DNA from 3 places in the Actinomadura sp. 9N407 genome. Region 1 is predicted to be linked to each of the others. Evidence: riboswitches for the same ligand, from Rfam matches in the RefSeq annotation. Region 1 holds a riboswitch; each other region holds the start of a gene.
The links. Region 1 has a riboswitch for cobalamin ahead of ACH34Q_RS42335 (ribonucleoside-diphosphate reductase subunit alpha). Riboswitches for the same ligand answer to the same signal wherever they lie in the genome.

Region 1 (6,874 bases):
TCTACTACGCCCTCATCCACGAGGCCACGCAGGACCGGGACGGCGAAGAGAGCACCGGCGCGCTGGCGACACGCGTCGTCGACACCTTCCTCCGAGGCGTCGGCACCCCCCACCCCGACCGCCTCTGACCCTGTGCGGGCGGCGCGCGGCCGTTATGTTGAGGTCATGGGCTCGACCGATCCGGACTTCCTGCGGGCCACGCGCGCGTCGTACGACGCCCTGGCGGCCGACTACGCCGACTGGATCCGGGACGAACTCGCGGCCAAGCCGCTGGACCGGGCGATGCTCGACGCGTTCGCCGAACTCGTACGGGCGGGCGGCGCCGGACCGGTCGCCGACATCGGCTGCGGACCCGGCCGCATCACGGCGTACCTGCACGGCCTGGGCCTGCCGGCGTTCGGGATCGACCTGTCGCCCGAGATGATCGCCTCGGCCCGGCGGGCGTACCCGGACCTGCGGTTCGAGGTGGGCTCGATGCCGGGACTGGGCCTTCCGGACGGCGGCCTCGGCGGCATCGTGGCCTGGTACTCGATCATCCACGTCCCGCACGAGCGGCTGGCGGCGGTCTTCAGCGAGTTCCACCGGGCGCTGGCTCCCGGCGGCCACCTGCTGCTCGCCTTCCAGGTCGGGGACGAGGTGGCGCACTGGTCACGGGCCGCCGGGCATGAGATCTCGCTCGACTTCCACCATCGGCGGCCGGACCAGGTGGCCGAACTGCTCGCCGGGGCCGGGCTGGACGTACGGGCGCGCCTTCTGCGCGAGCCCGACAAGGACGGCGACTATCCGGAGCCGACCCGGCAAGCCTTCCTGCTCGCCACCCGCTGACCTCCCGACCCCCCGCTGACCTCCTGGCCACCAGCTGAACGAAAGGGCCTTTGTCCTGGAACGGGCGATACCGTCCGGCCGTCGTACCCGGTAACGGCACACGGGAGGCGATATGGGGCGCGGCGGGGTTCCGCACGACAGGTCGGGGCAGCTCAAGCAGATCGAGAGCGGGCTGCTGCCCGGCGAGCAGATCATCGCGGTGTACGACGCGGTGGGCGCCGGCACGGGATTCATCGGGCTCACGAACCGGCGCGTGATCGTTCAGGACACGTCGTTCGTCGGCAAGCGGGTCGCGATCACGAGCATCCCGTACGCGAAGATCAGCTCGGTCAGCGTGGTCAGCAACAAGTCGTGGGCCGGCTCGTTCTTCTCCAGCGGCGCCATCGCGATCCACGTGGGGACGCAGCTGTACGAGGTGGAGTTCCGGGGCGAGGAGAAGACCCATCACGTGCACAACGTGATCACGGACCTCATCACCCGCTGAACCGTCCCAGCCGCCCAGATTGACTCGTGGCGTGTTCGCCTTGACGGCGACGCCAGAGGCGAACACGCCACGAGTCGACGAGGAGGGCGGGGATGGGTTAGAAGGCTTCGTCCAAGGCTACGGTTCCTTCTACTCCTCGCTGGTAGGCGGAGACGCGGCGCTCGAAGAAGTTGGACAGCTCCTGGACGTCCTGCAGCTCCATGAAGGCGAACGGATTGGACGATCCGTAGCGGACCGGTAGGCCGAGTCGTGCGAGGCGCTGGTCGGCCACGTACTCCAGGTAGATGCGCATGTCGTCGGCGCTCATTCCTGCGAGACCGTCGCCGCAGAGGTCGTGGGCGAAGGCCAGTTCGGCTTCGACGGCCTCTTCCATCATGCGGGTGACCTGGTCGGTCATCTCGGTGTCGAACAGTTCGGGCTCCTCGGCCCGTACGGTGTCGACGACCGCGAAGGCGAACTCCATGTGCATGGACTCGTCCCGGAACACCCAATTGGTGCCGGACGCGAGGCCGTTCAGGAGGCCCCTGGAACGGAGCCAGTAGACGTACGCGAACGCCCCGTAGAAGAACAGACCCTCGATGCACGCGGCGAAGCAGATGAGGTTGAGCAGGAACGTTCGGCGGTCGGTGGCCGTTTGGAGCGAGTCCAGGCCGCCCAGGGAATCGATCCAGCGGAAGCAGAACTCCGCCTTCGCCCGGATGGACGGGATGTGCTCGATCGCCGCGAACGCCCGCGCGCGCTCGTCGTTGTCCGGGATATAGGTGTCCAGCAGCGTCAGATAGAACTGGACGTGGACGGCCTCCTCGAACAACTGGCGTGACAGGTAGAGGCGCGCCTCCGGGGCGTTGATGTGCTTGTAGAGGTTGAGGACGAGGTTGTTCGACACGATCGAGTCGCCGGTGGCGAAGAACGCGACCAGGCGGTTGACCAGGTGCTGTTCCTCTGGGGAGAGCTTGGCGAGGTCGGCCAGGTCGGAGGCCAGGTCGACCTCTTCGACCGTCCAGGTGTTGCGGATGGCGGCGCGGTAGCGCTCGTAGAAGTCCGGGTAGCGCATGGGCCTGAGGGTCAGGTCCATGCCGGGGTCGAGCAGGCTCACTGGCACGCCTCGCAGGTTTCGGGGTTTTCGAGGGAGCACATGACGGCCTCGTCCGTGGTGGCGCCCGTGGTCGCCGTCGTGGCCGCTGGTGTGATCGTCGTCTGCGCGATCCGCGTCGCCGGACGGGAGCGCAGGTAGTAGGTCGTCTTGAGACCGCTCCGCCACGCGTAGGCGTACATCGAGGAGAGCTTGCCGATGGTCGGCGTCTCCATGAAGAGGTTGAGCGACTGGCTCTGGTCGATGTACGGCGTGCGCGCCGCCGCCAGGTCGATCAGGGACTTCTGGGGCAGTTCCCATGCGGTGCGGTAGAGGGTGCGCAGTTCGCCGGGCAGGTCGGTGATGCCCTGGACGGAGCCGTTCGAGCGCTTGATCGCGTCCCGTACGGCCGGCGTCCACAGCCCGAGGGCCTTCAGGTCCGCGACCAGGTAGCCGTTGATCTGCAGGAACTCGCCCGACAGCGTCTCGCGCTTGAACAGGTTGGACACCTGCGGCTCGATGCACTCGTAGCAGCCCGCGATGGACGCGATCGTGGCCGTCGGCGCGATCGCGATCAGCAGCGAGTTGCGCAGGCCGACGTCCGCGATCCGGGCGCGCAGGGCGTCCCATTCGGCGGTACGGGCCGGGCTCGCGTCCGGGAAGTGGTCCAGGTGAAGCTGGCCGCGGGACGTCCGGGTGTGCTCGTACGCGGGCAGCCGTCCCAGCTCCTCGGCCAGGTCGGCCGACGCGCCGTACGCGGCGAGGGCGATCTCCTCGGCGATCCGGGTGGACAGCTCGCGCGCCTCCGGCGAGTCGAACGGCAGCCGCAGCTTGAAGAACACGTCCGCCAGGCCCATCACGCCCAGCCCGACCGGCCGCCAGCGCCGGTTGGCCCCCGCCGCCTCGTCGGTCGGGTAGAAGCCGCGGTCGATCGTCCGGTCCAGGAAGCGGACGGCCGTACGGACGGTGCCGCGCAGCCGCGTCCAGTCGATCCCGTCCTCGCCGGTGTGGGCCGCCAGGTTGACCGAGCCGAGGTTGCAGACGGCGGTCTCGCTGTTTCCGGTGACTTCGAGGATCTCGGTGCAGAGGTTGGACAGGTGCACCACGCGGCCGGGATCGGCGGTCTGGTTGCAGGCCCGGTTGGCGGCGTCCTTGAACGTCATCCAGCCGTTGCCGGTCTCGGCGAGCGTCCGCATCATCCGCCCGTACAGCCGGCGGGCCTCGACCTGCCGTACGTACCGGCCGTCGTCCTCGGCCTTGCGGTACGCGGCGTCGAACTCCTCGCCCCACAGGTCGGTGAGCTCGGGGACCTCCTTGGGGTCGAACAGCGACCAGGTCCCGTCGGCCTCGACCCGGCGCATGAACTCGTCCGGGATCCAGTTGGCGAGGTTGAGGTTGTGCGTACGGCGCGCGTCCTCGCCGGTGTTGTCGCGCAGTTCCAGGAACTCCTCGACGTCGGCGTGCCACGGCTCCAGGTAGACGCATGCGGCGCCCTTGCGGCGGCCGCCCTGGTTGACGGCGGCGACGGAGGAGTCCAGCGTCCGCAGCCACGGGACGATCCCGTTCGAGTGGCCGTTGGTGCCGCGGATCAGCGACCCGCGCGACCGGACCCGGGTCCACGAGATCCCGATCCCGCCCGCGTACTTGCTGAGCCGGGCCACCTGCGCGTACCGCTCGTAGATCGACTCCAGCTCGTCCTGCGGCGAGTCGAGCAGGAAGCAGGACGACAGCTGCGGGCGGCGGGCCGCCGAGTTGAACAGCGTCGGGGAGCTGGGCAGGTACGACAGCGTGCTGAGCAGCCCGTACAGCTCAGCGGCGTCGCCCACCGTGTCGTGTCCACCCGTGGGGGGGCTACCCCCCACACCCCCCGATGCGACTTCGTCGCTGTAGGACAATCCACACGCGACCCGCATCAGGAAGAACTGCGGCCGTTCCAGTACGCGGCGCGTGCTCGGGTGGCGCAGCAGGTACCGGTCGTAGAGCGTGCGGAGCCCGAAATACTCGAAACGCTCGTCGGCGCTCGCGTCGATCAGGTCGTCGAGGGCATCGGCGTTCTCGGCGACGAAGGCCGCGGCCTCGTCGGCCAGCAGGCCCTCCGCGTGCGACGCGGCGACGGACTCCGCGAACGTCCGTACCCCTTCGGCCTCGGTCTCGGCGGCGATCCGCAGGCTCAGCAGCCGCGCCGCGACCCTGGAGTACGCGGGTTCGGCGGCCACCAGCGCGGCGGCCTCGGCGATGGCGCGTTCCCGCCGCCGCGCGTCGCCAGCCTCGCCCCGTACCGCCGCCAGCAGCGGCCGCGGATCGGCACCGGGCAGTCCGGCGCAGGCGCGCTCGATCTCAGCGGCGACGCCCGTGGAACCGTCGGAAACACCGTCCGAAACACCGGGCGTGGCCGGCGGCGCTGTGAGTTGCCGTGTCACGTGCTCTCTCCCTCGCGAGCTCGCCCCGCGGCAAGGGAGGGGAGCACGGCAGGCCGCCGCGCACCGCCCACCGGCCCTCCCGCGAGGCCTGGACGAAACATCGGTGCGGGCAGGTCTTCGGACTCGCGGGCAGCACGCCTCCCGGAAGGAGGACGTGACCTAGTGGCCGTCGCTTCCCGGCCCGCTCGCCGCGTTCCCTGAACGCCGCGTGGGCCAGTGCCGATGACGGCGGTCGTTCCCGCTCACCGCTGCGGGGCAGTCCCGGAATCTCACCGGGTTCCCTCTTACGACGCCCGCGCCCTCGATCGGCACGGGCGAACCAGCACGATCATGACCCTACATCTAGGTGAGGCCGATTGCGACAACACTAGATGTGGGGCGGCCATACCGATCTCGGGGGGTGTGTGGAGATCACCGGCCGGGGGTGGGACGATGGGCGCGCCATGTCACCGCAGCCGCCGCGTCCCCTGTTCCGGGCCTCCCGGGCGGTGGTCTTCACCACCGTCTGCGTGACGCTGGCGACCCTCGGGCACGCGCTGACCTCCACCACCACGGTCCCCTCCTGGGCGATCGTGGCCGGCTTCGGCGGGGTCCTCGCGGTGACGCTGGCGCTGGCGGGCCACGAGCGTTCGCTGCCGACCGTCCTCGGCGGGCTGCTGGGCGGCCAGTTCGTCCTGCACAGCCTGTACGCGGGCGCCTCGTCCACCGGCGGGCATCACGCGCCCGCCGAGATCGCCGGCCACGAGTCGGGTACGGCGATGACGCTCGCCCACATCGGCGCGGCGGTCGTCTCGGCCTGGTGGCTGCGGCGCGGTGAACGGGCCGCCTGGTCCCTGGCGCGGCGGATCGCCGAGCGCCCCGCGCGGCTGCTGCTCACGATCGAACCCGTCACCGTGCCACCCCGTACACCCCGGGTGACGGTGGCGGAGATCACGACGGGTCCGGCCGGCCGGATCCTGCGGCACCAGGTCGTACGGCGCGGGCCGCCACGGCGTTCGAGGGCGCTCGCGTACGGCTGAACGGGCCGTACGAGGAGTGCCGTACGCCACCGGACGCGCGCCCATTCCCGGCGCGTCCGGCATGAACCCGTACGCCTCGAATTCCGTACGCCTCGAACGGAGAATCCCCATGTCCAGGGACATGTCCAGGCGCGCCCGCAGGGCCGCCGCACTCGCCTCGCTGACCGCCGTCTCGATCGTCGGCCTGGCCTCCGGCGCCGCCGCCCACGTCACCGCCAACCCCCGTACCGCCGAGCAGGGCTCGTTCACCAAGGTCTCCTTCCGGGTCCCGAACGAGCGGCCCAATGCCGGGACCACCAAGCTGGCGATCGAGATGCCGGCCGGCCACCCGATCGAGCACGTGTCGGTACGGGCCGTTCCCGGCTGGACGGTCAAGGTCGAGCGCGCCAAGCTCGAGGCGCCGGTGAAGACCGACGGCGGCGAGATCACCGAGGCCGTCTCCCGGATCGTCTGGACGGGCGGCGAGATCGAGACGGGCCGGTTCGAGGAGTTCGACGTCTCGATGGGCCCGCTGCCCACCAACGTCGACCAGGTACTGTTCAAGGCCGAGCAGACCTACTCCAACGACGAGGTCGTGAAGTGGGATCAGGACCCGGGCGACGGGACGAACGAGCCCGAGCATCCGGCGCCGGTCCTCAAGCTCACCCCCAAGGGCACCGCCCCGGCCGCTACCGGGATGGTCGCCACGAGCGCCAAGACACCCGCGTCCGCCGCGTCCGCTGACGACGGTACGGCCCGGCTGGTCGGCGGCCTGGGGCTGGCCGCCGGTGTGATCGGAATCGGGATCGGCGGCTTCGGCCTCTCCCGTACCAGGCGGCAGGCATGAGCAGGAAGGCGGTCATGGGCAAGGAGGCAGGCATGAGCATCAGGAAGATCGCAGTAGCGTTCACGCTGGTCGGAGCGATGCTCGGGCTGGGCGCCGCCCCCGCCTGGGCGCATGACTCCCTGAAGTCCTCCAACCCGGAGAAGGGCGCGCAGATCGCGTCGCCGAGCGAGATCGAACTGACCTTCACCGGGACCGTCCGCGTCCCGCGGATCGTGCTCACCGGCCCCG
Region 2 (6,874 bases), on a different contig from region 1:
CGCGACCGCGTTGTCCCGGCTCTCCATGTAGGCCAGCAGCGTCCGGACGAGGGGTTCGCGGCGGTGCCGGGGCAGCTCCATCAGCGGCCCCAGCCGGGCACCGGTCGCCAGGTCGATCAGCTCCTCGCTCATCGAGGCGACCAGCGTGGACACATGGTCGAGCCACTTCACCGGTGCCTTCTCGGGGATGACGCCCCGGACGACCAGGTCGAGCGTCCGCCGCGCCCAGCGCAGCGAGACCGCGCCCTTGTTCAGCGGTACGGTCGGCCCGATCGCCGCCGGGCGGCCCCGGACGAGGGCGGCGAGCATCCGTTCCTGGCCGGGCCCGTCCGGGTCCGGGACGATCAGGTACGGGTCGGGGCCGTGCCAGTCGGCGAGCACGGACGGCGGGGTGACCGGCGCGTGGTCCTCCAGCGCCGGGCCGAGCGCGACCAGCGCGACCGTGCGCGGCGTTTCCCAGCCGGCGGCGGAGGCCAGCTCGGCGACCGCCTCGATGCTGGCGGGCGGCTCGACGACCAGCAGGTCGCGCAGCCGCCACCGGTGCCGCTCGCGCTCGGTGGCCAGCCGCTGCCGCGCGTCGGCGTAGCCCTGCGCGGCGGCGCCGGCCAGCTCCTCCAGGAAGACGAACAGCGACTCGATGATCTGCCCGAGGGTGGTCAGCGACCAGTCGAGCCGCCGGGCGTCCTTGATGAAGCGGCGGCACGCCACCTGCCCGCTCACCCGGATCGCGGTCTGCAGCCCGTCCAGGCTGCGGCCGCCGCGCGCCTCGTGCGCGCCGATGCCGACATAGATCCGGGTCAGCTCGTCCCAGCCGGTCTCCGGCCGGCCCATCGCCTCGACGAAGTGCCGCACGGTCTCCTCGACCGTCCAGCGCATCCGGCGGCCGTAGGTGCTCTCCGCCGGCCGCGCGTACTCGGGCACCAGCCCCTGGATCTCGCGGACCATCTCTTCCGCCGCCGCCTCGAGATGCGGGCGCAGCGGACGTGCCAGCGCCTCCGGCACCTCCGCGAGCCGCAGCCTGGTGGCCGCCGGTCTGATCTGCTCGTTCACGTGGACCTCCTTGCCAGGTCCCCCGAACGCGTTCGCGCACCACTGTCCTTACACCGTTGCGCGGTCGCCTCCACAGAGATAGTCACGATGACAATTTCTTGGGCGCTGCGGTTATCAATCTGCACACAAGCAACACGAGGGGCAAGTCCCTCTGTGACGGGCCATGCCGGATCCCGTTCCAGACCGGGACCGTTCCCAACCCTCCGGCGCGCTCTTGCGCCCGAACGCGCCGGCCCGGCACGATGCCGTACCGGACCGGCGCTGAGTGGGTCAGACGCTGAGTGAGTCAGACCCTGAGTGGATCAGACGCTGAGAGGGTCAGCTGGACAGGGAGTCGCGGACGCGGCGCGCCGCCTCCACCATGTTGCGCAGCGCCGCCTCGGTCTCCGGATAGCCGCGGGTCTTCAGCCCGCAGTCGGGGTTGACCCAGAGCCGTCCCGGCGCGATGGCCTGCAGGGCCCGCCGCAACGACTCCTCCATCTCCTCGACCGCCGGAACGCGCGGCGAGTGGATGTCGTACACGCCCGGCCCGATGCCGCTGCCGTACCCGGCCTCGCGCAGGTCGGTGACCAGCTCCATGTGCGAACGGGCCGCCTCCACGCTCGCCACGTCGGCGTCCAGGTCGCCGATGGCGCCGATGACCTCGCCGAACTCCGAGTAGCACATGTGCGTGTGGATCTGCGTGGAGTCCGCCACCCCGCAGGTCGCCAGCCGGAACGCGCCGACCGCCCACTCCAGGTACGCGGCGTGCGCGGACCGGCGCAGCGGCAGCAGCTCGCGCAGCGCCGGCTCGTCGACCTGGACGACCCCGATCCCGGCGGCCTCCAGATCGCGGATCTCGTCCCGCAGCGCCAGCGCCACCTGCCGGGCGGTCTCGCCGAGCGGCTGGTCGTCCCGGACGAACGACCAGGCCAGCATCGTCACCGGCCCGGTCAGCATGCCCTTGACCGGACGGCGCGTGCGCGACTGCGCGTAGGTCGTCCAGCGGACGGTCATCGCCTCCGGGCGCGACACGTCCCCGTGCAGGATCGGCGGCCGGACGTAGCGGGTGCCGTACGACTGCACCCAGCCGTTCACGGTGGCCGCGTACCCGTCGAGCTGCTCGGCGAAGTACTGCACCATGTCGTTGCGCTCGGGCTCGCCGTGGACGAGGACGTCCAGGCCCAGTTCCTCCTGCAGCGCGATGACGCGGTCGATCTCGGCCCGCATGACCTTCTCGTACGCGTCGGCGTCGATCCGCCCGGCCCGGTGGTCGGCGCGCGCCCGCCGTACCTCCGCCGTCTGCGGGAACGAGCCGATCGTCGTGGTCGCCAGCGGCGGTAGCTCCAGCGCTCGCTGCTGCGCCGCGAACCGTACGGACCGGTCGGGACGGACGGAACCGTCGCCGAGCGCGTCCAGCCGCGCCCGTACCCGGTTGTCGATCCTGGGCCGCGCCACCACGTCCCCGTCCGCGTCGGCGATCACGTCGTGGCCCTCGCGCAGCGCCCGGCCGAGCAGCACCACCTCGTCCACCTTCTGCCGCGCGAACGCCAGCCGCGCCCGCAGCCCGGGGTCCAGGTCCGGCTCGGCGTCCGCGTCCAGCGGTACGTGCAGCAGCGAGCAGGAGGTACCGACCACCACCTCGCCCACCAGGCCGAGCAGCGAGGCGCAGGTCGACACGGACTTGGACAGGTCGGTGCGCCACACGTTGCGGCCGTCCACCACCCCGGCGACCAGCGTGCGGCGCGGCAGCCCGCCGATCGAGGCCAGCGCCTGGAGGTTGCCGGGCCCGGCGACGAAGTCCAGGCCGATCGCCTCCACCCGGGTCGCGGCGAGGGCGGGAAGCGCCGCGCCGATCTCCCCGAAGTAGGTGGCGACCATCAGGCGAGGCCGTGACGTCAGCCCGGCGAGCCGGTCGTACGCCCGGCGGAGCGCCTCCAGCTCCTCGTCGGTACGGTCCGCCGCGAGCGCGGGCTCGTCCAGCTGGACCCACTGCGCGCCCTCGCCGGCGAGCCGTTCGAGCAGCTCCGCGTACACCTCGACGACCGGGTCCAGCAGGTCGAGCGGCCGGAAGCCCTCGGGCGCGTCCGGCGCGGGCTTGGCCAGCAGCAGGTACGTCAGCGGGCCCACCAGCACCGGCCGGGTCTCGATGCCGAGCGCCCGCGCCTCCCGGTACTCGGCGATCGGCTTGGCCCCGCCCCCGCCGGCGAGCCGCGGCCTCGTGTCCAGGCCCAGCTCAGGAACGAGGTAGTGGTAGTTCGTGTCGAACCACTTCGTCATCTCCAGCGCCGGAATGCCGTCCGCTCCCCGCGCCATCGCGAAGTAGGCGTCCAGCCCGCTGAGATGCCGGAAGCGCGCCGGCGCCGCGTCCAGCAGGACGGTGGTGTCGAGCACCTGGTCGTACAGCGAGAACGTGTTGGACGGGATCTGCTCCAGCCCGGCGTCCCTCAGCCCGGTCCACACGTCGCGCCGCAGGCCCGCTCCCGTACGGAGGAGCTCGGCTTCGCCGGCGCGTCCCGCCCAGTAGGCCTCGGTCGCGCGCTTCAGCTCGCGTTCCGGGCCGATCCGGGGATAACCGAGCACGGTCGTAGATGTCATGGCAGCTCTCCCTCGTCGCCATGGACTCCGCGCGCCGGCCGGCGCGCGGGCGGAGGCAGGTCTTCGGACTCACGGGCACCGTGCCGGTCAGGCACGCCCTACTGGCCGTCGCTTCCCAGACCGCTTCCGGCGGTCCAGTGCGTGATGACGGCGGTCGTTCCCGTTCACCGCTGCGGGGCAGTCCCGGAATCTCGCCGGGTTCCCTCTTACGACACCCGTCCGCTGGGACGCGGCACAGGTGAACCATCCGCAACCGCGAGTATAGGCACGCGACGTCAGTAGCATTCAGGGGGCCCACGACCGGCCACCGGCACCCACGCCATCGCGAGGGCGAGTGAACGATCACGGTCGGGGACGAACGGACCCCATTGTGGCCCGCGCTGTCAGCAGGGAGAACCAAACCGATCCCGCCGCCAGGGCGGCTGAGCTGCGCTCGGCTTGTACCGCAAGCGATTGCAAGTGCCCGTAAAACCAGGTTGTACTTGCCGGCTACTCGTCTTCCGGGCCCGGGAGAACAGAGAACGATGTGATTCTTCGAATCGATCGCCTCGTTCCCCTTATGTCCAAATCGCCCGTCACGGTTACCAGTAGCCCATTCCCGTGAGCCCGGAACGCCTCGTTGTAGTCGGTCTCACCTAGTTCCACTCGATACCGACGAGGTTCACCGGAGTCATCAGAAACACCTTGAACCACCGCCTCTCCTCGCCCATATTTACCTTCCCGGAACAAGCGGACGACGAGGCCGGTGACAGTGACTCCCGCCCTGGATTGCTTGGTGCGCAGGTAGTCGGCAGCTTCACCGAGAATGCGTTGCTGGCCAGGCGTTATGCGAAGAAATGCCGGAAGTGTCGCGCCACCTGCAAGCGGTGTTTTGGCGAAACGGACCTGATATGTTCCATGGTCCACGCCTCCCAAGGAACTCAAGGCGGCGAGTTCTGTAGCATTAGGCGCACCCGGAGAATGTTCTCCAAACGAGGAGAGCGGAAGGTTCCCCTCGCTGACGTGCTCCGCCAACCCTTGGGCCTTCCTTGCGGCCGCAAGCATTCTGTTCGTCACTTTTCGCCCGAAGGGCTGAGGGGGTACCTGAACGAGCGACTCCTGGCCTGGCGGCACTGAATCATCAGTCTCAGTTGAATAAACGTCGTCCAGGGGCAGTGCGAGAGAAAGAATGAAACTTCCCGGCTGCGTCGAGATCCTTGCTTGGGCAGCATAAGCTTCAGCGCGCTGAGGGCGCCTCGGGGGCAGGACGAGAGAGTCAGAGTCCAGTGCGGCAGCGGCGGCGACCACATAGTTCTTGAGGGCAGAAATTGCAGAATGCGCAAGGTTTAAGGGGGCTTCGCCCGGTGGAACGTCTGGAGTGAGGCGGACGGCAACATTGTCTGCCCCGCCAAAAAGAATGTCATTGACTATCTCCTGGGGCAGCCTCCGCTCAACAAAAGATAGTGCCTCCAAAGCCTCGTAGGCGCGCTCGGAATAGTCGCGCACATTCTGCTGTGCAGGTAGGACGATGCGAATCACGCGATCGGCGACACCATCAGCGGGTCGCCACAGGCTCGTACGGCCATCGACATCCTCGAGAGACCAACCTGATCTCTGAAGGTAGTTTTTGAGCGCTTCCAGACCGGGGGCCTTAAATGCGGCACGCCCAGGAGCGGCATCCAGTTGGCTCACGGTTGCTCCCAAACATCAATGGCGGGAACCGGGGTCGATCGCCGAACTCCGTACGTCTTGAGCATCCTGTACAGGCCTGAACGATCCAGGCTGTTGATCGTAGGAAGGCGGACCACTTGGCTCGTCCCGTTGCTTGAGGGCTTCATGCCCTCAAGTGACACCCATGCCCCACGACCGCACAGGAGCGTTCCCTGCTCGTGAAGGCGCACCTTCTCACCTTCTCCAGGAACGCCGATGACGGCGAGTACTCTACCAACGGCGTGATCGGTGCGCCTGAGCACATGGTAGGTCTCAAGGTCAAGGTCGTAGCTGAAGTCTCCGGAGTCAAGCTGCCTAAGCTCGATCGTAGTTTTTACCTGCACGTTCACAGTGGGGTAGTACGTCCCCAGTTCCACCCCTGGGTACACGAGCTGCACGTCCGCCTTCTGGAGATCTACCGTGGTAGGCCGACCGTGAAGGAGGCCGCAGCCCGCTGCGACAGCCTCTAGCCAGGCTTCGCCGAAGTCACCTTGGAGGGTGTTCTGGTCGTGGTCCCGCACGGGTCGATTGTGTCGTACAACTCGGCTCGAGCGTGGCAAGTCGCGCACAGCGGGTGGTGGGTGACGTGTTGGACAACGTGCCTTGAACCTGCCGCCAAGTCCGTGAATGCAGAGTGGGTGGGGAGTCACGGGCATCGTGCCGGCCGTGAGTAACGGGCACGCGACGTCAGTAGCATTCAGGGGGCCGACGCTGGGTTCGCCCGGACGCGGGAAGGGATGCGGGATGACGGGACAGGTACGACCGATCACGCTGGTGGGGGAGCCGGTCCTGCACGCGCCGTGCCGTACGGTCGAACGGTTCGACGACGAGCTCGCACAGCTCGTGGAGGACATGTTCGCCAGCATGTACGAGGCGAACGGCGTCGGGCTCGCCGCCAACCAGGTCGGCGTAGGCCTGCGCGTGTTCGTGTACGACTGCCATGACGCCGACGACCGCGAGCACAAGGGCGTCCTCATCAACCCCACCCTCGTCCTACCGGAACTCGGGGAGCGCCGCCTGGACGATGACGACGAGGGCTGCCTTTCGGTGCCCGGCCCGTACGCCAAGCTGGCCCGTCCCGACCGTGCGACGTGCCACGGCTTCGATGTGAAGGGCAACGAGGTCACCGTAGAGGGGACCGGGCTACTCGCCCGATGCCTGCAGCACGAGTGCGACCACCTGGAGGGGCGCGTCTACATCGACCGCCTGTCCGGGCGCGCGCGTAAGAAGGTCCTCAAGGAGTACGAGCAGCTCCGCGCCGAAGCCGAGGCGGAAGCCGCCGCGCCCTAGCCGAGTAGTTGTTCGTACGCGTCGAGCGCCCGGTGGAACTCCTTCACGGGCAGCTCGCACGCACGCCCCTCAAGCCAGAGGTGCTCCAGCCGTACGGTCTCGGTGCCGCGTACGAGATGGCACGCGTTGCCCGTGTGCTCCCACCCCGGAGGCGCCTCCCGTACTACGTCCAGGTGATGCCGGTGGCTCTGCAGGTCCTGGAGCAGGAACGCGGCCAGAACGTACGACCGGCCCGGTACGTCCAGGAAGTCGCCGGCGAGCGCGCAGA
Region 3 (6,874 bases), on a different contig from region 1:
GTGCGGCGACACGGCCGTCCCGCGCGCGGTGAGCGCCGCCATCAGGCCGGTCGCGACGGTCGTCTTGCCGCTGCCCGAGGCGGGCGCGGCCACCACCAGCCGGGGAGCGGCGATCCGTGGACCGCTCACCACTCGATGCCCTTCTGACCCTTCTGGCCCCCGTCCATCGGGTGCTTCACCTTGCCCATCTCGGTGACCAGGTCGGCGAACTCCACCAGCCGCGGATCGGCGTCCCGGCCGGTGATCACCACATGCTGGTCGCCGGGCCGGTCCTTGAGCGCCGCGATGACGTCCTCGACGTCGATCCAGCCCCACTTCATCGGGTACGTGAACTCGTCCAGGACGTAGAAGCGGTACGCCTCGGCGGCCAGATCGCGCTTGATCTGCTCCCAGCCCTCGCGGGCGTCGGCCTCATGGTCGGCCTCGGTGCCCGGACGCTGGATCCACGACCAGCCCTCGCCCATCTTGTTCCAGGTCACCGAGCCGCCCTCGGCGCTCTCGCCGAGCACGCGCAGCGCCCGCTCCTCGCCGATCCGCCACTTGGCGGACTTGACGAACTGGAACACCCCGACCGCCCAGCCCTGGTTCCAGGCGCGCAGCGCCAGCCCGAACGCGGCGGTCGACTTCCCCTTGCCCGGACCCGTGTGGACGATCACCAGCGGCCGGTTGCGGCGCTGCCTGGTCGTCAGCCCGTCCTCGGGCACGTACTCCGGCTTGCCCTGCGGCATCGCTACGCCACCTTCCTGGAGGCCCGGACGACCCCGGCCAGTTCGTCAGAGCCGAGATCCTCCAGCCGTACGGTCTCGGCACCGAGCCGTACGCCCAGTTCGGCCGCCAGCCCGAGCCGTACCGGACCCGACTCGCAGTCGACGACGACCGACGCCACATCGGCCAGCAGCCCGGCCGCCGCGCTGGGATCGGGGCCGTGCGTGGCGCGGCCGTCGGTGACCACGACCAGCAGCGGCCGGCGGGCCGGATCGCGCATCCGCTCGACCCGCAGCGTCTCGGCGGCGCGCAGCAGGCCGGCGGTCAGCGGCGTACGGCCGCCGGTGGGCAGCCGTTCCAGCCGCCGCGCGCCGGCCTCGACCGACGACGTCGGCGGCAGCGCCAGCTCCGCGCCGGTGCCCCGGAACGTGATCAGCCCGATCTTGTCGCGGCGCTGGTAGGCGTCCAGCAGCAGGCTGAGCACCGCGCCCTTCACCGCGCGCATCCGCCGCCGGGCGGCCATCGAGCCGCTGGCGTCGACGACGAACAGCACCAGGTTGCCCTCGCGCCCGTCCCGTACCGCCTCCCGCAGGTCGGGCGGCGCGACGACGATCCCGGGACCGGTACGGCCGCGCGCGTGCTGGTGCGGGGCCGCGGCGTACAGCGTCGCGTTCAGGTGCAGGCCGCGCGAGCCGGGCCGGGCCCCGGAGACCCGCCCGTACGGGCTGCGGGCCTTGGACCTGCGGCCGGGCGCGCCCGCACCCATCCCGGGCACGGTGAAGAGGCGAGGCTTGAACGCGGCGTCCGCCGGCGCGGGCTCGCTCTCGGCGGGCTCGTTGCCTTCCTTGCCTTCCTTGCCTTCCTTGCCTTCCTTGGGATCACTGGGATCACTGGGATCCGCCGGAGTGTGGCGCTCGTCGGCGGGACGGGCGCCATCGGAGTCGGTCACCGGCCGCCCGCTCAGCAGCGCGTCGAGCACGCTGAGCACCGCGTCGCCGCCGGGGCCGTCGGGCTTGCCGCCACCCGGGCCGTCGCCGTCCCCGCCGCCGTCGCCGGGGCCGTCGTCATCGGGTCCGTCATCGTCCTGCGGCGGCTCGGGCTCCTCGGGCCGCTCAGGCTCCGAAGGACCGCCGTCCCCGGGGCCGGCGTGCTCCTGGAGGATCTCGTCCAGGCGGTCCTCGTCCAGGCCGGGCGCGTCGAACGGGTCGCGGCGGCGGCGGTGCGGCAGCGCCAGCCGGGCCGCCGTCCGTACGTCCTCGGCCGTGACCACGGTGCGCCGGTGCCAGGCGGCCAGCGCGATCGAGGCCCGCGCCGTGACCAGGTCGGCGCGCAGGCCGTCCACCTCGAACGCGGCGCAGACCGCGGTGATCTGCCGGAGCGCGGCGTCGCCGAGCTCCACCCGCGCGAGCCGGGACTGAGCGGCGGAGATCCGGGCCGCCAGCTCGGCCTCGGCGACCGCCCAGCCCGACGCGAACCGGACCGGGTCCTCCTCGAAGTCCAGCCGCCGCCGGACGACCTCGGCCCGCTCCGCCGGGTCGCGGGTGGCCGCCACCTCGACGGTCAGCCCGAACCGGTCGAGCAGCTGCGGCCGCAGCTCGCCCTCCTCCGGGTTCATGGTGCCGACCAGCAGGAAGCGCGCGGCATGCCGGATCGACACGCCCTCGCGCTCCACGTACGACTCGCCCATCGCGGCCGCGTCCAGCAGCAGGTCGACCAGGTGGTCGTGCAGCAGGTTGACCTCGTCGACGTAGAGCACCCCGCGGTGGGCGGCGGCCAGCAGGCCGGGCTCGTACGCCTTCACGCCCTCGGTGAGCGCCCGCTCGATGTCCAGGGAGCCGGTGAGCCGGTCCTCGGAGGCCCCGACGGGCAGTTCCACCAGGCGGGCCGGCCGCTCCTCGGCCCCGGGCCGTTCGACCGGCTGCGCCCGCGCGCTCTTGCCCCGTGCACTCTCGCCCCGTGCACCCCCGGCCCGTTCACCCTCGGGCCGTTCGCCCTCGACCTCGTCGTCATCGTCGTCGAAGACCGGGTGCGGGCCGTCCGGGCAGCCGGGGTCGGGATCGCGCGGCGCGCAGCCGAAGCGGCAGCCCGCCACGACCTGGACCGAGGGGAGCAGATCGGCCAGCGCGCGGACGATCGTCGACTTCGCGGTGCCCTTCTCGCCCCGGACCAGCACGCCGCCGACACCCGGCGACACCGCGTTGATCAGCAATGCCAGCTTGAGGTCGTCCATCCCGACGACGGCGGAAAAGGGGTAGCGCGCCGCGGCGCCTCGCGCGCGGCTCATCGGCCCATCAGACAGGGCATGCCTCATCGTCCTTCCCTCGGGTATCCACGCCCGTGGCGGTCCTGCAGAGGGACGAACCCGAGCCGTCTCGAGCCGGCGGTCACCCGCGTCCCCCGCGACGGCCGGAGTCTCCTGGCTCCCGGATCGCCACTCCCCCTCGGCCTTCCAGCGTCCCGTACGGGACGCCGTGGCCGAACGCGAGGGGAAGCTCCCCATGGTCACAGTTGCGGGACAGCCCCGGATTCGCACCGGGTTCCTCCGCTTCCGTCGCCTGCACAGAATGGCATATCGCCTGGGACCGCCCAAGTCGCGGCAGGGTGACAGCGCAGCGAGGGACAATGCACGAGGCGGCCTGCGGGCTCTGCACAGCGGTGCCGTGCGCGCCGTACCGCGGCATAGGCTGTACAGGTGGCCCCGTCCCTCCCCCGTCCCGACCGGACCCCCCGCTACCAGCGGCTGCCCCGAGACGAGCGACGCGACCAGATCCTCGGCGTGGCGCGGCGGATGTTCACCGAACTCCCGTACGCCGACGTCTCCACGTCCGCCATCGCGGAGGAGGCCGGTGTACGGCGCGGGCTGCTGCACTACTACTTCGGCACCAAGCGGGAGCTGTTCCTGGAGGTCGTCCGCGGCCTGTCGCACTCGATCGCGGTGCAGGCCCCGCCGCCGGACGAGTCGCAGCCGCTGGCGGACGCCGTCGACATGTGCGTCGGGCTCTTCCTGGACGCCGCCGAGGCCAACGCCACCACCTGGTTCGCCGCCGTGGACGCCGAGGGCTTCGGCCGCGACCCGCAACTGCTGCACATCATCCACCGCGCCCGCGACCTCACCGTCGAGCACATGCTCACCGTGCTGCGGGTGACGCACCCGAACGACACGGTCCGCGCCGTACTGCGCTCGTACTCCGGCCTGGCGGACGCCGCCACCCGGCAGTGGCTGCAGGAGAGCACCCTCGACCGCGGCCAGGTGCACACGCTGCTGGCCCGCTCGCTCCTGACGCTCCTCACCGACATCGCCCCCGCCGTAGAGCAGGCCCGGACCGAGCAGGCCCAGCCTGAGCAGGCGCGGGTCGAGGAGGCCCAGCCTGAGATCGCCCAGCCTGAGGTCGCCCGGCCTGAGGTCGCCCGGCAGGCCAGGACCGACGCCGGAAGCGTGTGAGGTTCAGCCGGCGGGGCGGCCGAGCAGGTGCACCGGAAGCCGGACCTGGCCCGGGATGGTGAACCACACCGCCTTGCCCTGCACTCTGGGAGTACGCCGCGACAGCGCCCGCAGCATCCCCCAGCGCCCTTCGGAGAGCTCCTGGACGATGCTCAGCCCGCGGCCGAAGTCGCCCGACGTCCACGAGTAGCCCGTCAGCCGGGCCGACACATGCCGGTCGAAGACCGCGCACCGGGTCTCACCGGGCGGCCCGGTGTAGAGCCAGAGCTCATGCGGGCCGTGGTCGCGGGCGTGCTGGTGGGCGTTGGTGGCGAGCTCGCTCGCCATCAGCTGGGCGTCACCGATGACCGACCGGTCCACGCCCGCCTCGGCCAGCGCCTCGGCCAGGACCCTTCGGGCGTGGCTCGCGCAGCCCGGGCCCGCGGGCAGCGTCCAGGCCAGGCCCCGGGGTACGAAGCCGGACGTGAACGCGGCCGGCGTACCGGTACACGGGGTGGCCGGCGTGGACGATGCCGGTGGAGCGGACGGTGTCGGTGGAGCGCACGGTGCCGGTGGAGCGGACACCGCGGTGCCCAGGTAGGCGGGTGTCCGGTCGGAAGCGTGGTCGGCGGCGGCGAAGCCCTCGGCTCCGCCTGCCGTCTCTGGCGAGGTCTGCACGGGATCCTCCCGCGTGGCTGTCCATGGTGCGCGGTTGCGAACTGCCCCGTCACCCGGTGGTGGAACTGCACGCGTCTGGTGGGTAACGCAATGTCTCCGAGCGGTCACATGAATCCACCTTCGCGTGAGATTCTCATCCTTGCAACACGCTTTGCGAGATTGCCGTTACCGGCATGGTCATATGCCTTGAACGGAACCGACCGAATCGGGAGACTCTCGGCTCATGACGTATCGCCCCACCGTCCGTGGACGCCGGCTGGCCCGGGAACTGCGCAGGCTGCGCGAGACGCAGGGACTGACCCTGCAGGAGGTGGCGGACCGGCTCGACTGGTCCCGGGCCACCGTCTCCCGGCTGGAGACCGGGCAGACCCGTCCCAAACCCGGCGATATCGCCGACCTTCTCGACCTGTACGGCTTCCCCAGCCCCGGGCGGGACGCCCTGATCAACCTGGCCCGGGAGGCGGGCCAGCGCGGCTGGTGGACGGCCTACGCGGACGTGTTCACCGGCAGCTACGTGGCACTGGAGGACGAGGCGTCCCAGATCCGCGCCTGGGACACCCAGCTCGTCCACGGGCTGCTGCAGACCGAGGACTACTCCCGTGCGGTGATCACCGCGGGCCGGATGCTGCCGGGGCCGACCGAGATCGAACGACGGATCGACGCCCGCAAGGCCCGGCAGGCGCTGCTGGACCGGGCCGAGGCGCCCCGGGTGCACCTCATCGTGGACGAGGGCGTGCTGCACCGCCCGATCGGGGGATGGCCGGTGATGCGGGCCCAGCTGGCCGCGCTGGCCGAGTTCGCCGCCCGGCCGCGGATCGACATTCAGGTACTCCCGTATGACACAGGGGCACATGCCGGACTTGACGGACGTTTCACGATACTTTCGTTTCCGAACCCCGCAGACCCTGATATCGCCTACGTAGAGGGCACCATGGGCGACGTTTATCTCGAAAGCGCCGAGGAAATAGCAACACATGGGGACCGCTTCGACCGCGTCGCGGCGGCCGCCCTTCCCCCCGAGGATTCCGCGCACCTCATCGCCGAGGCAGCAAGGAGCAGCCCGTGAACCACCCCGATCGCGACCTCACCCAAGCCCGCTGGCGGACGTCCTCCTACAGCGGGAGCGGCAACCAGTGCGTCGAAGTCGCGGCGCTCAACGCCGAGCACCGGGCCGTACGTGACTCCAAGGACCCGCACGGTCCGGCGCTGATGTTCACGCCGACCGAGTGGCGGAGTCTCCTGGTGACCCTCAAGCGCATCTGACGGACACCAAGGCGGGGACGCATCCAGAAGGCCGCGGCGGACACGCCGCGGCCTTCGTCCTTCCCACCCTTCCCGCCCTTCCCCCGAACTAGAACGTGTTCTAGTATCGCGATGCCTGCTGGGCACAGTGCTCAGGAACGAACAGTGCCTAGGCACGACAGCGCCTAGGAACAGCGCCGATGAACAGCAGGCGCCCATGAACAAGCACAGCGCCTACGAACAGCACGGCGTCGACGAGCGGAGGGGCGAGCGATGACCGCGGAACTCAAGCTGGGCATCAACACCGGATACTGGCAGCGCGATCCGGAGGACCAGACCGAGACGGTGCTGGCCGCCGAACGGCTCGGCTACGACTGCGTGTTCACGGCCGAGGCCTACGGCTCCGACGCGTTCACCCCGCTGACCTGGTACGCGGCCCGTACGTCCAGGATCAAGCTGGGCACCGCCGTGGTGCAGCTGTCGGCGCGCACGCCCGCCGCGACGGCGATGCACGCGCTCACCCTCGACGCACTGTCCGGCGGCCGGGTGATCCTCGGGCTCGGCGCGTCCGGGCCGCAGGTGGTCGAGGGCTGGTACGGCCAGCCGTTCCCCAAGCCGCTCGCCCGGACCCGCGAGTACCTCGACATCGTGCGCAAGGTGTGGGCCCGTGAGGAGCCGGTGACCAACGACGGGCCGCACTACCCGCTGCCCTACCCGGGCGGCGCGGGCCTCGGCAAGCCGCTGAAGTCGATCGTGCATCCGGTACGGCCGGAGATCCCGATCTACCTGGGCGCCGAGGGCCCCAAGAACATCGCGCTGGCCGCCGAG

Region 2: linked by a shared signal. The riboswitch ahead of metE (5-methyltetrahydropteroyltriglutamate--homocysteine S-methyltransferase) and the one ahead of ACH34Q_RS42335 (ribonucleoside-diphosphate reductase subunit alpha) in region 1 are both predicted to bind cobalamin.
Region 3: linked by a shared signal. The riboswitch ahead of ACH34Q_RS31785 (magnesium chelatase subunit D family protein) and the one ahead of ACH34Q_RS42335 (ribonucleoside-diphosphate reductase subunit alpha) in region 1 are both predicted to bind cobalamin.

What each region holds. Positions count from the first base shown of each region.
Region 1 covers NZ_JBIRAW010000044.1:67,410-74,283, reverse strand. The annotation lists gene ACH34Q_RS42355 (TetR/AcrR family transcriptional regulator) at 1-128, shown strand, start outside; gene ACH34Q_RS42350 (class I SAM-dependent DNA methyltransferase) at 166-825, shown strand; gene ACH34Q_RS42345 (PH domain-containing protein) at 938-1,309, shown strand; gene ACH34Q_RS42340 (ribonucleotide-diphosphate reductase subunit beta) at 1,407-2,411, opposite strand; gene ACH34Q_RS42335 (ribonucleoside-diphosphate reductase subunit alpha) at 2,402-4,801, opposite strand; cobalamin riboswitch at 4,892-5,140, opposite strand; gene ACH34Q_RS42330 (hypothetical protein) at 5,245-5,820, shown strand; gene ACH34Q_RS42325 (YcnI family protein) at 5,930-6,646, shown strand; gene ACH34Q_RS42320 (copper resistance protein CopC) at 6,679-6,874, shown strand, end outside.
Region 2 covers NZ_JBIRAW010000021.1:133,703-140,576, reverse strand. The annotation lists gene ACH34Q_RS29400 (PucR family transcriptional regulator) at 1-1,050, opposite strand, end outside; gene metE (5-methyltetrahydropteroyltriglutamate--homocysteine S-methyltransferase) at 1,369-3,627, opposite strand; cobalamin riboswitch at 3,664-3,890, opposite strand; gene ACH34Q_RS29390 (hypothetical protein) at 4,117-5,298, opposite strand; gene ACH34Q_RS29385 (DUF4365 domain-containing protein) at 5,295-5,837, opposite strand; gene def (peptide deformylase) at 6,061-6,606, shown strand; gene ACH34Q_RS29375 (hypothetical protein) at 6,603-6,874, opposite strand, start outside.
Region 3 covers NZ_JBIRAW010000025.1:603-7,476, reverse strand. The annotation lists gene ACH34Q_RS31795 (cobyrinate a,c-diamide synthase) at 1-99, opposite strand, end outside; gene cobO (cob(I)yrinic acid a,c-diamide adenosyltransferase) at 126-728, opposite strand; gene ACH34Q_RS31785 (magnesium chelatase subunit D family protein) at 731-2,989, opposite strand; cobalamin riboswitch at 3,115-3,248, opposite strand; gene ACH34Q_RS31780 (TetR/AcrR family transcriptional regulator) at 3,398-4,147, shown strand; gene ACH34Q_RS31775 (ATP-binding protein) at 4,151-4,804, opposite strand; gene ACH34Q_RS31770 (helix-turn-helix transcriptional regulator) at 5,028-5,870, shown strand; gene ACH34Q_RS31765 (DUF397 domain-containing protein) at 5,867-6,067, shown strand; gene ACH34Q_RS31760 (LLM class F420-dependent oxidoreductase) at 6,320-6,874, shown strand, end outside.